DNA from 4 places in the Lysinibacillus sp. genome. Region 1 is predicted to be linked to each of the others. Evidence: riboswitches for the same ligand, from Rfam matches in the RefSeq annotation. Region 1 holds a riboswitch; each other region holds the start of a gene.
What was found. Region 1 has a riboswitch for cobalamin ahead of RT445_RS19010 ((2Fe-2S) ferredoxin domain-containing protein). Riboswitches for the same ligand answer to the same signal wherever they lie in the genome.
Positions count from the first base shown of each region.

Region 2: linked by a shared signal. The riboswitch ahead of RT445_RS05065 (ATP:cob(I)alamin adenosyltransferase) and the one ahead of RT445_RS19010 ((2Fe-2S) ferredoxin domain-containing protein) in region 1 are both predicted to bind cobalamin.
Region 3: linked by a shared signal. The riboswitch ahead of RT445_RS19515 (ABC transporter substrate-binding protein) and the one ahead of RT445_RS19010 ((2Fe-2S) ferredoxin domain-containing protein) in region 1 are both predicted to bind cobalamin.
Region 4: linked by a shared signal. The riboswitch ahead of RT445_RS18870 (ABC transporter substrate-binding protein) and the one ahead of RT445_RS19010 ((2Fe-2S) ferredoxin domain-containing protein) in region 1 are both predicted to bind cobalamin.

Region 1 covers NZ_DAMDAY010000114.1:2,351-6,087, forward strand. The annotation lists gene cobJ (precorrin-3B C(17)-methyltransferase) at 1-1,572, opposite strand, end outside; gene RT445_RS19010 ((2Fe-2S) ferredoxin domain-containing protein) at 1,577-1,948, opposite strand; cobalamin riboswitch at 2,095-2,277, opposite strand; cobalamin riboswitch at 2,522-2,705, shown strand; gene RT445_RS19015 (energy-coupling factor ABC transporter permease) at 2,850-3,596, shown strand; gene RT445_RS19020 (energy-coupling factor ABC transporter substrate-binding protein) at 3,598-3,737, shown strand, end outside.
Region 2 covers NZ_DAMDAY010000013.1:335-4,071, reverse strand. The annotation lists gene ytvI (sporulation integral membrane protein YtvI) at 1-979, opposite strand, end outside; gene RT445_RS05070 (hypothetical protein) at 1,069-1,623, shown strand; cobalamin riboswitch at 1,717-1,914, shown strand; partial or broken gene RT445_RS05065 (ATP:cob(I)alamin adenosyltransferase) at 2,079-2,632, shown strand; gene RT445_RS05060 (ABC transporter substrate-binding protein) at 2,616-3,566, shown strand; partial or broken gene RT445_RS05055 (tyrosine-protein phosphatase) at 3,702-3,737, shown strand, end outside.
Region 3 covers NZ_DAMDAY010000121.1:337-4,073, reverse strand. The annotation lists gene RT445_RS19520 (acyl-CoA dehydrogenase family protein) at 1-1,345, shown strand, start outside; cobalamin riboswitch at 1,403-1,586, shown strand; gene RT445_RS19515 (ABC transporter substrate-binding protein) at 1,729-2,697, shown strand; gene RT445_RS19510 (FecCD family ABC transporter permease) at 2,694-3,695, shown strand; partial or broken gene RT445_RS19505 (ABC transporter ATP-binding protein) at 3,692-3,737, shown strand, end outside.
Region 4 covers NZ_DAMDAY010000112.1:4,381-8,117, reverse strand. The annotation lists gene RT445_RS18880 (S9 family peptidase) at 1-404, opposite strand, end outside; gene RT445_RS18875 (NAD(P)/FAD-dependent oxidoreductase) at 477-1,154, opposite strand; gene RT445_RS18870 (ABC transporter substrate-binding protein) at 1,214-2,209, opposite strand; cobalamin riboswitch at 2,336-2,522, opposite strand; gene RT445_RS18865 (elongation factor G) at 2,705-3,737, shown strand, end outside.

The sequences.
Region 1 (3,737 bases):
GCGTTCATTTGGATGAGCATTTGCTTTATATTCTTCAATAATGTCTGTAATAAGTGGGAGTAGCTGTTCAGGCTCCAACCCTTCTACAACTGGCTGCGCTGCATGAGCCGTACGACCGACTGGCTTTGCTCCAATAAAAACATCAAATTTACTTTTACGATAGACGATGCCAATATCATCAAATACAGCTCGATAACAGGCCATACCACAGCCATTGAAGCCAATATTTAATGTTTTAGGTAAGGACATGCCGCCTAGTTTTTCTTGTATTTCTTCCGCATATGGAATGGAATCAGCCTTTTCACCGTAGCAAAAATCACAAGCCTTCAATGACAGGACATCCCCAATAGGCGCTAATAAAAAGCCTACTTCCTGTAATTTCTCTGTAATGCGTTCAGGCTCTGTCGTCGGAATTTTTAAGTGGATTTGATGGTCTGGCGTATATTCCATCGTACCCTCTTCTCCAACCACCTCTGCTAATGTCATCATTTGCTGTGGTGTGAAAAACTTATTGGCTACCCCTGGACTTACTGCTAGCTCAAAAATAGATTCTATTTTTTGCTGCACAAGCTTCGGCGGCGTGACCTTAATTGCACTTGTTCCTTTCACCATGGCGAGTGCCGCTGTTGCCATTTCAAGCGCTGTTTTTTTCGGCCGAGGCGTAGCCGCTACACTGGGTTTATTAAATCGGCCAGCATTAGGGTCTGCTGCAAAGTCATCACGTGCAGTCCCTGTCTCTTGGTTCATTGCCCACGGCTCATTTTCTTCACGTAAACGCTGATGTGGTCGTAATGGCTGTTTTTCTTCCCCAAGTGTATATTTACGCTGGTAGCCACGTGGCGTAATCATTTTATTATCATAGAAAAATGTCGATGAATTCCCGATAATCACGGTTGTCAGCATACCAATATCATGTTCGAGCATTTCTGCTAATGTTGTCATCGTCACTTCCTGACGTTCTCTATAGGCACTTTTTACAAGTCCTACTGGTGTGTCTGGCGAGCGATATTCTAAGAGAATTCGTTGTGCTTCTACAATTTGTCTTGTTCTCCTACCACTTTTAGGATTGTATAAAGCAATAACAAAATCAGCCATTGCAGCAGCCTCGACACGCTTTGCAATTAAATTCCATGGTGTTAGGTGATCACTCAGACTAATGGTACAAGCATCATGCATAATCGGAGCCCCTAGTAAACTAGCACATGAATTGATTGCTGAAATACCAGGAACTATTTCTACTTCAATGCCTGTAGCTTCTGTCCAGCCTAATTCGATTAACACTTCGTACACTAATCCCGCCATACCATATACGCCCGCATCCCCACTCGAAATTACGGAGACGATGCTGCCTGCTTCTGCTTGACGAACAGCCTCTTGAGCACGTGATACCTCTTCTGTCATTCCGGTACTGACAATAGACTTTGCACTGACTAAATCTTGAATAAGCTCTACATAGGTTTTATAGCCTATGATCATATCACTTTGTTGTAAAGCTTCTACTGCTCGTGTCGTAATATGCTTAAAATCTCCAGGTCCAAAGCCCACTACGAAAATTTTCCCTTTTTGCGCCATGCTGTTACCCCTCTTTCACCTTTTCGATCCCTTTAATGGCTGTCGTTTGTGCTGTACGCTGTAATGTACCTTCCCGAAGTGTAAAGACATGTTCGTTGTATAATGTTTCATGATGTAAATCTTGTACGAGTATTCTTGCATGCTCTGTTGATGGCACTCGATACCAATTTCCTTGTGGATAGGCGATGACTACACAAGCATCCTTGCATCGTCCATTACAGCGCGTTCTTGTCGTATGTATTTCCTGATCGAGTGCTTGTCGCTGTATTTCATCTCGAATGGCTAAGGTAATTTCCTCAGCATCCTTTCTCATGCAGCTACTGCCATTGCAAATAAAGAGATGTGTTTTCATCCCCTCTAAATTCCATGTTGTCATCTTCTGTCTCCCCTCATTTGCTTTCTGGAAAAAGAAAAAACCCTCACTCTTAACGAAGAGTAAAGGTTTTGTAGAAGCCAAATAAAAACGAATAGAATAAAATACAGGTACTCGCTCTCGCTTCAACTTCTCCCTCCGAAAAGTTTGCATGCACAATCAAATAAGCAGGTTTCCTGACTTAAGCTTCATTTTACTATCGCACCTTCCCAAGTTTTCACCAGTGGTACCTGCGAATTCATCAGCTATTACAGTAGCGGGGGCTGTATTGGATTTTCACCAATTTCCCTATTATCTCGAGCTATTCGAGCACTTATTGACGTTTTATATGAAATTTATTATCTTCTTCAATTGTTTAGAAAACTGTCTCTATCATATCTTATTATTTTAAAATTTCAATATTTCTTTAAAAATTTATGACAAATTTATCAATTTTGCTCGAATCTTATTCTTTAAAAAACTAAGTTCTCCTTACTTCTATCTAAATTTTCTATATGGATATGCAATTAAAAATTTTTATATAAAAAAATCTAGCACAATTATGGAAATTTATGTTACACTTTGTCGTGAAATCTCACAACTTTATGTTTTTTCGGTGTAAAATGCTTGCCATTTTACTTAAAAGGGAAGCCGGTTTGAATCCGGCGCGGTCCCGCCACTGTAATAGGGAGCTTTATAGATAATGTCACTGTCCAATGATGGGAAGACCTATAAAGTGTTGAACTAGAGCCAGGAGACCTGCCGAAAAAAAGGTGATCGTTTCAACCTACGAGGATAGGTGTGCGGCTTAGCAGATGAGAATGATTTGCTTTTTTTAGCTATGCACTTTTCCAGCAGCGGAGAAGTGCTTTTTTATTTTACGCACGCTACATTCTTAAAAAACTAATCGTTAGGAGGAAAGCTTTTGACATTTTCATGGTGGAAACTTAGTTATTTTTTATTGGCCTTGTTAATCGTGCCAAACCGAGCCTTTGCTATGCATATCATGGAAGGCTTTTTACCCATTGAATGGGCCATTTTTTGGTGGGTCATCACGACTCCCTTTATTATTCTAGGATTGCGTTCCATTCGAAAAACAATGGAAGAAAACCCTGAAACAAAAATGCTCTTAGGGCTTTCAGGAGCCTTTGCTTTTGTGCTATCGGCCTTAAAGATCCCCTCTGTTACCGGGAGCTGCTCCCACCCAACTGGCGTTGGACTTGGAACAGTTTTATTTGGACCTTTAGCAATGAGTGTCATTGGGACGATTGTGTTATTATTCCAATCATTACTATTAGCGCATGGTGGTATCACTACTTTAGGAGCCAATGCCTTTTCTATGGCTATTGTCGGTCCGTTTATTGCTTACTTTGTTTTTAAAGGGGCTCAACAAATAGGGTTGTCATTTTCACTTGCCGTTTTCTTTGCCGCTATGCTTGGTGACTTAGGTACATATATTGTGACTTCTGTCCAACTAGCACTAGCCTTCCCTTCAGAGGTTGGAGGTTTTATGGCATCCTTTACAAAGTTCGCAGGAATTTTTGCCTTAACTCAAATTCCGTTAGCCGTTAGTGAAGGAATTTTAACAGTCATTGTGATGAATTTCTTGAAAAAATACAATGTCAGCGAATTAAAAACTTTACGTGTTTTCTCTACAAAGGAGGCACATTAAAATGAAACGTAATGTATTGCTATTAGTGATTGTAGTGCTGTTAGCCATCATCCCACTGTTCATCCAAAAAGGAGCAGAATTTGGTGGTGCTGATGGAGAAGCAGAAGCTGCTATTGGAGAAATCGATGCAGAATATGAACC
Region 2 (3,737 bases), on a different contig from region 1:
AACCGATAATACCAAATAACTGAAGACCAATGAACATGGCGATTAATGTTGGCAATGTAGATAAACCGATATGGTCTCCCATTAATTTAGGCTCGACTACTCGACGAATAATAAGTAAAATAGCAGCTAAGATGAATAATTTTACAGCAATAGCTGTGTTACCCATCAGTAAATGATAAAGTCCCCATGGAGCTAAAATAATGATAGAGCCTAGGAAAGGGACAATATCTATTAACCAAATAATAATCGTCATTGTTATGGCATATTTGGGTTGGATTAATAGAAGTCCAATAAGTGTGACGCCTCCAATAATAAAGCTTACAAATAAGTGTGCCTTCATATAACCGAAAGTTGCATCCTTTAGACGATTAAGGATAATCTTTATTTTCTTTGCAGTGTTGGGCTTTAAATATTTATAAGTGATTTGCTTTAATTTAGGCAAATCAAGCATAAATAGGAATAGAGCAATCATATAAACGAGAAGACTGATAAATAGGCTTGGAATTTCTGAAAAGAAGGCTGAAACTTTGCTATAATTAAAGAAGCTTAAAAAGAATTCTTCAACTTTTTTTATGAAATCCATTGTGGTTTTTTGAAGTGAAGCACTTACTTCTGGTGGAAAGTCTTCTGTATATTTAGAGATATTTTCTTGCATATGGAGCCACATATCTGATAGCTTGGAAATATAATAGGGAGCTTGCTTAGATAGTAAAATTATTTGCGACATGATTTGTGTAATGGACAGATAGCAAATAATAGATATAACCATAACACTCACTATGTATATAAAAGCAACTGCTATTTTCCGTGACATCTTCCATCGCCTTTTAAAGAACATGACGATTGGTTCTAAGAAAAATGCACTTATACCTGCAAATAGTAAAGGCATGGACACAGGGATAATAAAATAGGCAGCTACAAGTAAGGATAGAATCACAATTACTCGAAAAATCAATTTCCTAGCATTAAATTTATTCATAAACTCACCTTCTTTGCGAAAAAATTAAGTTAAGTGTACCATAAATCAAATTTTATTACGTTCTGAATCAATAAAGGTAGGGATAAATTATGGAAAAAGAGATTTTGCAACTTTTTAGTAATCTAACAGAGCGTGACCACGATATTCAATATGAATCTTACGAGGAACTAATGAAAATTATGCAGGAGCCCGTAGATTGGACATATGCAGTATGGGAACAGCTTGTACAAGCACTTACATACAAAGATGGACATGCTCGTGCACGTGCTGCACAAATTTTATGTGCCTTAGCCGCAAAAAGTGATCCAGAAGAAAGGGTATTGGAGGATTTTTTGAAAATTTGGGCTGTGACGTATGATGAGCGATTTGCCACGGCGAGGAACGCGTTACAAGCTATTTGGAAAATTGGATTAGCAGGTCAAGTACAAAGAGACTTAGTTGTCTCGTATCTAGCTAAGAGATTTCAAACATGTTTGGATGAAAAGCATCCCTCTCTTATTCGCTATGATATTATTATTTCTTTTAAAAAGCTTTATGATCAAACGAATGACTCTAAATTAATAGCTATTGCACATCGCTTAATTGATGAAGAGCACGAAGTTAAACACAAAAAGAAATATAAGGCAGCCATCCGTTCAAAGTAGCGAGATGGTGTTTTTTTGTACAGATGTAAAGTTTCTATTTGGAGTACAACTGTTTTTTCCTATTAATATATGGTAAACTGCTTTACAAATGAAATATTCTTGCAGAATAAAGGTGCTAACTAGCATAATCGGGAATTCGGTGAAAAACCGAAGCTGTTTCCGCAACTGTAAGTACAGCCATTATAAAGATATACCACTGTCTCCAAGGAGATGGGAAGGTTCTTTATAGCTCATTAAAATTCATTAATGAATTGTACAAGCCAGGAGACCGACCTTTATTTGAACGTATAACAACTCTTCGGAAGCTAGGAGGATATACGGCAAATTACATAGGTAATGTCATAGTAATTGGCAATCATTATGTTATTTTCGTCGTTCCTTTGCTTAAAGGAGCGGCGTTTTTTTATGCTATCGTTCATGTAAGAATTTATCAAAATGGGAAGGGGGTACATCAAGTGAAAAAGGATGCACGTTATTCTTGTTATCCGTTTATGCGTGAGAAGGCTTCAACGGTTGATTATGAGATTCGAACAGATAGTCTCACAACACATCTAGGGGTTGCATTAGCTGCAGTAAAAAAGGAGGATGTACAAGTTGTCGTAGATGATTTGCTGCTTATATTACCTATGGCTTACCATGTCAATGGTTCAGTCCGAGGAAAGCTAGCAGTAACAGAAGAAGATCTTTCTTGGTTAAGCGAACGCTATGACTTTTATGTTCGTCATGTGAAGGAAGACAAAGTTTTGTTTTACCTCAGGGCACAGAGGCTGCTGCTGCTTTACATCTTTGCCGCAGTGAAGCCAAAAAATCATATCGTACATTACATAAGGTTTCAGAGGAACGAGAGGTACCAGCTATCCTTTTCGACTACTTAGGCTTGTTAGCAAATGTATGCTTTGTCATGGCAGTCTATATGAATCACCAAGCAGGTATAGCTGAAATACCGTTTATTAGTAAATCCTATCCAATGAAAAAGAAAAGGGAGAGTAAGAATGAAGAAAGTATTTAATTTCCAATGGCTATCAGTGCTAGTACTAATATTAGTTTTAGCAGGTTGTGGTACCTCAGAAGATACAAAAAATAAAGAGGCTTCACAGGATACGCAACAAACTGAACAAACAACCTACAAAGTAACAGATGATCGTGGTGTAGAAGTAGAATTTAAAGAAGTACCAAAAACTATTGTTTCTTTACAACCAAGTAATACGGAGATTTTATTTGCACTAGGTGTTGGTGAGAAAATCGTAGGAGCAACAGAGTATGACACATATCCAGAAGCAGCACAAAAAATCGAACGAGTATCTGATTCTCAGAATTTCGATAGTGAACGCATTATAGCCTTAAAGCCAGATGTGGTCATTGCTTACACAATTGGCTCTAAGGATGCATTGAAACCATTAGAAGATGCGGGACTGAAAGTATTTGTTATTGAATCTGCCACATCATTTGATGATGTTTATGGGGATATTGAACAACTAGCTGCTGTAATGGGTGTTGAAGATAAAGGAAATGAATTAAACGAACAGATTAAAGCGAAAATTACTGAAGTACAAACAAAGGTGAAAGAAGTAAAAGCACCGAAAAATGTTTATTTAGAGATTAGTCCTAAGCCAGATATTTATACGGCAGGCGCTGGAACTTTCCAGCAAGAAATATTAAATGCAGCCAATGTTAAGAATGTCTTTGCTGATTTAGACAATTGGGCGCAAGTGTCTGAGGAAGAGGTTATTGCGAAAAATCCAGAGGTTATATTAACAACAGTAAACTATACAGAAGATCCTATAGGGGAAATTTTGACACGTGATGGTTGGAATACTGTGAAAGCTATTCAAGATAAAGCTGTACAGTCTCTTGATACTGATATCTCTAATCGTCCTGGTCCACGTATTGGAGAAGCAGTAGAATTAGTAGCTAAAGCTGTGTATCCAGAGTTATTTAAATAACAATTCAAGGCTAGCTGATCTAACGGCTAGCCATTTTTATATGGTTAGTTATTACCTAGCGTGAAAATTGGAATTAATTTAATTTGTTCTATAGAATAAAGGTAAGAATGCTTAATAATTTAGGGAGGGTAGTGAATGGAACAGTTAGATACACAGGTTATTCCGTTTGAG
Region 3 (3,737 bases), on a different contig from region 1:
GCTAGGGCGCAAAGGAAATTATGTCTATAGCTTTGCGCAAGGCTATTTGCTGTCCCATGCAGAGCCAGGTTTTTATTGTCCTGTGACATTAACAATGGCTACTGCCTATCTATTAGATCATTATGCTGATGACGAGGTTAAACAGCGTTTCTTACCACATGTTTGTGCAACAGGTGATACAGAGTTATATGAAGGAGCAACATTTTTAACTGAACGTCAAGGGGGCTCAGATGTAGGGGCGAATGTTGTGGAAGCGAGAAGGGAAGGCAATGAATTTCGCCTCTATGGTGAAAAATACTTCGCTTCCAATGCCGGTATGTGTGGGGTAGCAATGGTGTTGGCACGTCTAGAAGGTGCACAAGCAGGCTCTAAAGGATTAACCTTATTTGCTGTTCCTTGGCGTAAAGAAGACGGAACGGCAAATCATCTACGTATTCGACGACTAAAAGATAAGTTGGGTGTTCGGGCAGTTCCATCTGGTGAGGTTGAATTTGATGGTGCACTTGCTTATGTTGTAGGTGAACAAAGTAAGGGGATTTATTATATGCTGGAGGCACTGAATCTCTCAAGAATTTGCAATGCCGTAGCATCGATTGGGATTATGCGTCGAGGTTTCTTAGAGGCGAAGCATTATGTGACAAATCGATATGCATTTGGCAAGCCTTTAACACAATACCCAATGATTCAAGATACATTAGGGAAATTTGCAGCTAAGCTACATGTAGAAGTAGCGACCGTTTTTGATCTTATTCAATTATACGATAAAGTAACGAATGGGCATGGAACACAACAAGATGTTATTATGAATCGTTTATATATTGCCATTATGAAAAAGGAAACGGCAGAGCAAGCGGTTCATTATGCTAGTGAAGCAATTGAATTACATGGTGGCAATGGTTATATTGAGGACTTTGTGACACCGCGCTTACTGAGAGATGCTCAAGTGTTGACGGTATGGGAGGGCACGGCTAATATTCTGGCGTTAGAGCTTATTCGGTTAGTGGATAAGTATCAGGCACATGAGCTATTTGTCAGTGAGATGGAAGAACGGTTAGAAAAATTAAAGGATAGCGCTTTGGTGCAAATTGTGAGAGAGCAATTGGTGAAACTAGCTGGGATCTTACAAATTTTTAGTGCTTTAGATGATGCCACGAAAACATTTGAAGCAAAAGATGTTGCAAAGAAAATGGCGCTGTTATATGAAAGTGTCGTAGCAGTTGAATGGGCGCAAAAATTTGGTGGAAAGTATGAAAAGCTTGCGGACGTTTATTTAGAACAGGCATGGTCATTGCGACAAATTGGAGCTCAGATGAAAACCGTACAATATTTTTCTGATATTGTATAGAAGCTAGAAGTCGTCTTGAATAGGGGCGACTTTTTTTCGTTTTCATGTATAATAAAATCAACTGAATAGTATAAAGGTTCTTTACTTAAGTAAAGTGAAAAGGGAAAACGGTGTAATTCCGATGCGGTCCCGCCACTGTAAATGTGAGTTTTTTCAAAAGATGCCACTGATGATATTCGGGAAGGCTTGAAAAGACGTAATAAGCATAAGCCAGGAGACCTGCCTTTATAGTATAGACATAACAGCCTACGAGGATAGGGTGGTGGATTTTGTATCAGTTCTTTGGTGCAATGTTAACCCCTCATCATTCGTAGATGAGGGGTCTTATTTGTGTAGGAGAATTTCTGCCCAAATAAAGCACAGATCAACGAAGGAGGATTCACATGAAGAAATTTTGGAAGATAGGATTATCAGCATTTTTAACACTAGGGTTGCTAGCTGCCTGTGGCCAAGAGGAGAAAAACGACAAGTCGTCTAATGAACCGCAAACACAGCAAGAGACATCACAGGTGGACGAAGCAACTTTCCCAATGACCATAACAGATGCCATTGGCAAGGATATAACACTAGAAGCTCCTCCAGAGAAAATTGTTTCACTTATTCCAAGTAATACTGAAATATTATTTAGCCTTGGTTTAAAAGATGAAATAGTAGGGGTTACAGACAACGATGATTATCCACCAGAGGTAGCTGAAAAGGAAAAGGTTGGCGGTATGGAATACAATATTGAAAAAATTATTGCCCTCAACCCAGATATCGTTTTTTCACATGAATCTAGCATGTCTCTTTCAGAAGCAGCGATTGAACAGCTTGAGTCAGCGGGTGTAAAAGTATTTGTCGTCAATAATGCACAAGATTTTAATGAGACATACACGACGATTGAGCAGCTTGGTCGAGCTACAGGGAAATTGCCAGAGGCTGAAGAAGTTATTGCCAACATGAAGGCAAAGGTAGAAGAAGTGCTGGCCAAAGTAAAAGATGTTGAACCAAAGAAAGTGCTAGTAGAAGCATCTGATGAGCCAGATATCTATACAGCTGGGAATGGTACGTTTATGAACGCGATGCTTGAAATGATCCATGCAGAAAATGTAGCGGCAGATGCTGATGATTGGTATAAAATTGATGCAGAACAAATTATCGCTAAAAATCCAGATGTCATCGTGGTGACTTATCACTATGTACCAGATATTTTAACTAAAATACCACAGCGTGCTGGCTTCGATACAATTAATGCTGTGAAAAATAAAGCAATTGTACAAGTAGATGAAAACACAACAAGTCGTCAAGGTCCTCGTTTAGGAGAAGGTCTTGAAGAATTAGCAAAAGCGATCTATCCAGAGGTATTTAAGTGAAAAAAATAGCAGTAGCCTATTTAGTAACAGGCACGCTTCTTCTTATTAGCATCTGGTGTGGCGTAGCAATAGGCTCAGTGCATATTCCATTTGAAGTATTGTGGAATCAGGCGGTTGATGAAACAGCCGCCAATATCTTTTGGAAAATCCGCTTGCCACGTGTATTGTTAGCGGGACTAGTAGGGGCTTCTCTAGCTATTGCAGGAGCTGCCTTTCAAGGTTTGCTAAAAAATCCATTAGCAGATCCATATACACTAGGTGTTTCATCTGGTGCTTCGGTTGGTGCTGTAATGACGATCTTTTTTAGCCTATCTATTCCTATTGTAGGTTTATATGCATTACCCATTTTTAGTATGATTGGCGCTATTATCACGATGGTAGTTGTGATGAGTTTTGCTAGAATGGTAGACCGTTCATTAAAAATGGAGACATTGATATTAACAGGTGTTATTTTTAGTTCATTTTTAGGTTCACTCATTTCTTTAATGATTGCTTTATCTGGTGAAGAGCTACGCCAAGTCGTTGGTTGGTTACTTGGATCTGTATCAATGCGTGGATGGCCATATGTCCAAATGATTATCCCGTTTGTTTTGATTGGCTCACTTATGCTATGGACACAAAGAAGAGAGCTAAATGTTTTATTATATGGTGAAGAGAGAGCGAAACATCTTGGGGTTAATGTAAAGCGGAGTAAGTATTTGATTTTAGCAGGTGGGTCCATGTTAACGGGAGCGGCTGTAGCGGTTTCTGGGACAATTGGTTTTGTAGGCTTAGTTGTGCCGCATATGACAAGAATGATTTGGGGTTCTGATCATCGCCATTTATTGCCATTATCATTTTTAAATGGCGCCACATTACTGATTATTTGCGATTTAGTAGCACGAACAATTATCTTGCCCAGAGAGCTACCAATTGGTGTGATTACAGCATTTATCGGAGCACCTGTTTTCTCCTACATATTTTATAAGCAACGAAGAAGCAAGGGGGTACGGGCATGATTGTGGTCGAACATCTATCAGGTGGCTATGAAGACGTAGCAA
Region 4 (3,737 bases), on a different contig from region 1:
GATTCATCCTTCCCTAGCTTAACAGAAAAGGCAATTTTCTTTCCGCACGGTGACCATACAGGAGATGACGCACCATTTTTACAATGTGTCACTTGTTTTGCCTCACCCCCCGCTTTTGACAAAACATAAATTTGGGGCTGCCCCGTTCTCGTTGACAAAAAGGCAATTTGACTGCCATCCGGAGACCAAACAGGAGCACTTGTTCTATCCTCTCCAAATGTCCATTGCTTTGGCGTTCTATCCTTCAAGTGTATGTAAAATAAATTGGATATATAGTCTTTTTTCTTTTCATCAATACGAGTCTCTACATATATTACCTCAGTGCCATCAGGTGATAGCTGGGGATCTGCTACCGATTTTAAGTGATAAAGATCTTCTGGTTGAATTCCTTGTTTCGATGTCATGTTCTTACTCCTTTGGATTTGTAATTTTTATTGCCTTATTACAATACTTCGACACCCTAAGTAATATTCCTGCTATTTAATAGAATCTTTTACTATTTCCCAATATTCAGTTGATTTTGTTCTACGATAAAATTTATAAAAGGGCTCATGAGGACGTGCATACTCCTGATAAAGACTTATAATTTGTAGCACAAAGCCTTCAATCTGTTCTACCCCTACCTTTTTTGCAAATAATGTGCCAGCCTGTGCCTTTGCCCCCATCGGTATAGCCCCTAAATAAACATCAAAGCTTTCGTTTTGATAAACGAGTCCTATATCATCAAAAGATGGGTTATAGCAGGCAGATGCACAGCCATTCACGTTAACACGCACTCTCGAAGGGACCTGAATCCTCTCTAACGTATGATAGAGCTGTTCTGTAATATGCACTGCCTCCATTTTTTCACCATCACAAAAATCACATGCCTTCATGACGATATTAGGTACTGCTGGTGCAATATGTAGACCCGCTTCCTGTAAGGCTTGAACAGCTTGTGCGGCAGCACTCGTCGGGACGGATACTATAATACTATAAGAAGCCGAATACTTAATTGCCCCCTTTTCTCCAACAATCTCGGCTATTTTTTGAAATTGTGCTGGCGTGTAATGCTTATTAATAATGCCAGGACTGACAGCTAAGCGTGTAAATTCGCCTTGTTGGCTAAGTGTTTCGAAGGTTTGATCTGGTACGTTTTTTTGAAATGCATTCATGGATATCTCTCCTTATGAAAAAGGAGCTAGCAAAAACGCTAGCTCGGATTGTTGTTAGATTAAAAATTTTCAGGATAGAAGCCTTTTGCTAAAATTTCAATCGCCTCTGCTGCTCGAACTCCTTCAGATGCTGCTGATAGCGGAAGAATAACAAAGCGCTCATTTTTAACAGCTTCCATCTCCTTTAATGCGGGATCATTTTTTAAGAATTGAATCTTTTGTTCTGCTGTTGTTTCACCGTAATCAATGACAACCACCACCTCTGGGTTACGGTCTACTGCATCTTCTTTTGATACGGTTGTCCAGCCGGATTCCACATCACCAAAAATATTTTGACCACCAGCGATGGTCACTAGCTCATTCATAAAGTTTTGACCAGCTGTAAAGATATCCTTTTCACCGCTGTCAAACACTAACACACGTAAATTTTCATCATCTTTCGGTAATTTCGACTGTACATTTTCTACGTCTTTCGTCATTTGCTCAATTAAGGCTTCTCCACGATCCTCCACCCGGAAAATCTTCGCGATATTGCGAATATCAGTGAAAATATCCTCTAATGTCGGCTTTGTCATATTGGAAGCTGTATGTAAATACGTATGAATCCCTAATGCCTCTAGCTCTTCCGGAGTTCCTACGCCCTTTTCACCAAAGCCACTTTTCCAGCCTGCATATAAGAAATCCGCCTCTGCATCAATTACTTGCTCCTTCGTTGGATATTGATCTGAAAGCACAGGGACCTTATCGTAAGCTTCTTGTAATGGCTCATAGATTGTATCATCTAAGTAAGCTGTTCCTACCATGGAATCCTCTAATCCTAATGCCAGCATGATTTCCGTTACATGCTGATTTAAACTAATCGCTTTTTTTGGTGCTTCCTTATATGTTTGCGTTGTATCATTATTTTCGATCGTTACTTCTGTTGTTGCTGTCTCGGACGGCTCAACCTTTTCACCCTGTTCTGCAGACTCTTTGTTGTCCGTTGCATTACAAGCGCCTAAAACAGCTACTAAGGCAATGACCATGATGAGCCATAAACTATTCCATTTCTTCATGTCCTAATCTCCTTTGTTATGAATATAGTTTTGAGGGCATAAAAAAACCCTCTTGTCGCCAAGAGAGAAGCATAGTGAAAAAATGGTATGGTCACCTTTATCACTATCCCCATCCTCGTGGTTCTTAGTTAACAGTTCATATTGGCAGGTATCCTGGCTTAGGTTCATCATCTATACGCCTTCCCATAGCTACACTACAGTGGCACGTTGTATAGACTCCCCATTTACAGTTGCGGGACAGCATCGGAATTACACCGATTTCCCTTTTAAGCAAATGACAAATGCCATTTGCACCAATACATTTTATAATGGTTAATACTATTGATAGACTAGCAGAAGAAGATTAATCACGCAATGAGGAACATGGCGTGACATCCATAATCCCCATTATATTAGCACTATTTCGACATAAAGACGAACTATTTTACAAGAAATATTTCTACGAGAATTCTGTTACAATGGGAAGAAAGCAATGGATAGAAACGAGGATTGGTTATGTACAAAACAATTGGTGTACTTGCGCATGTCGATGCAGGGAAAACAACATTTTCTGAGCAAGTACTTTTTCATACAAATAGTATTCAAGCCCGAGGCCGTGTCGATCACCAGGATACCTTTCTCGATAATCATGAATTAGAGCGCAAGCGTGGCATCACCATATTTGCCGAGCAAGGTCGCATGAACATCGGCGATGATACATACACGTTAATTGATACACCAGGGCATGTCGATTTCTCCCCTGAAATGGAGCGTTCCATTCGAGTCATGGATTACGCCATTATTATTATCAGTGCAGTGGAGGGCGTGCAAGGTCATACAGAAACAGTATGGCAGCTGTTACGTAAATATCATGTCCCAACCTTCTTTTTTATCAATAAAATCGATCGTGAAGGGGCCAACGTAGAGGCAGTCATGAAGCAGCTACGTAAAGATTGCTCACCAGATGTCTTGTTGATCGATGAACCGCTTCGAGCAGATTATCTTTCTAGTAGTATGATGGAATGGCTGGCAGAGCGAGATGAAGAATTACTCGATGCCTTTTTGAATGAATCGTTGGAACATGAACAATGTCTAGCACAGCTAAAGGACATGATTACAAGTGAATGTGCTTTCCCTTGCTTTACAGGCTCGGCCTTAAAGGATGAGGGCATTCAGGAATTTATTGCCCAGCTTCCTCTATTAACCGATACTCATTTTGAACAGGATGCACCGTTTCAGGGAGAGGTTTTTAAAATACGACACGACGGCCACCAGCGTTTAACCTTTATGAAGGCCATGCAGGGGTCCTTACATGTGCGGGATGAATTTACCTTTGGCGAGACAACAGAAAAAATCACAGAAATTCGCCTTTATAATGGCAATCGCTTTGAAACCGTTCAACATGTTGAAGCGGGTGAGATATTTGCTGTTAAAGGGTTAAGTCAGGCAACTATTGGAGACCGCATTGGCAGTACTACACAATCGCAGCCGTACGAGCTCGTCCCAACCTTACAGGCAAAGGTACAATATGAAGGCGACCAACATATTA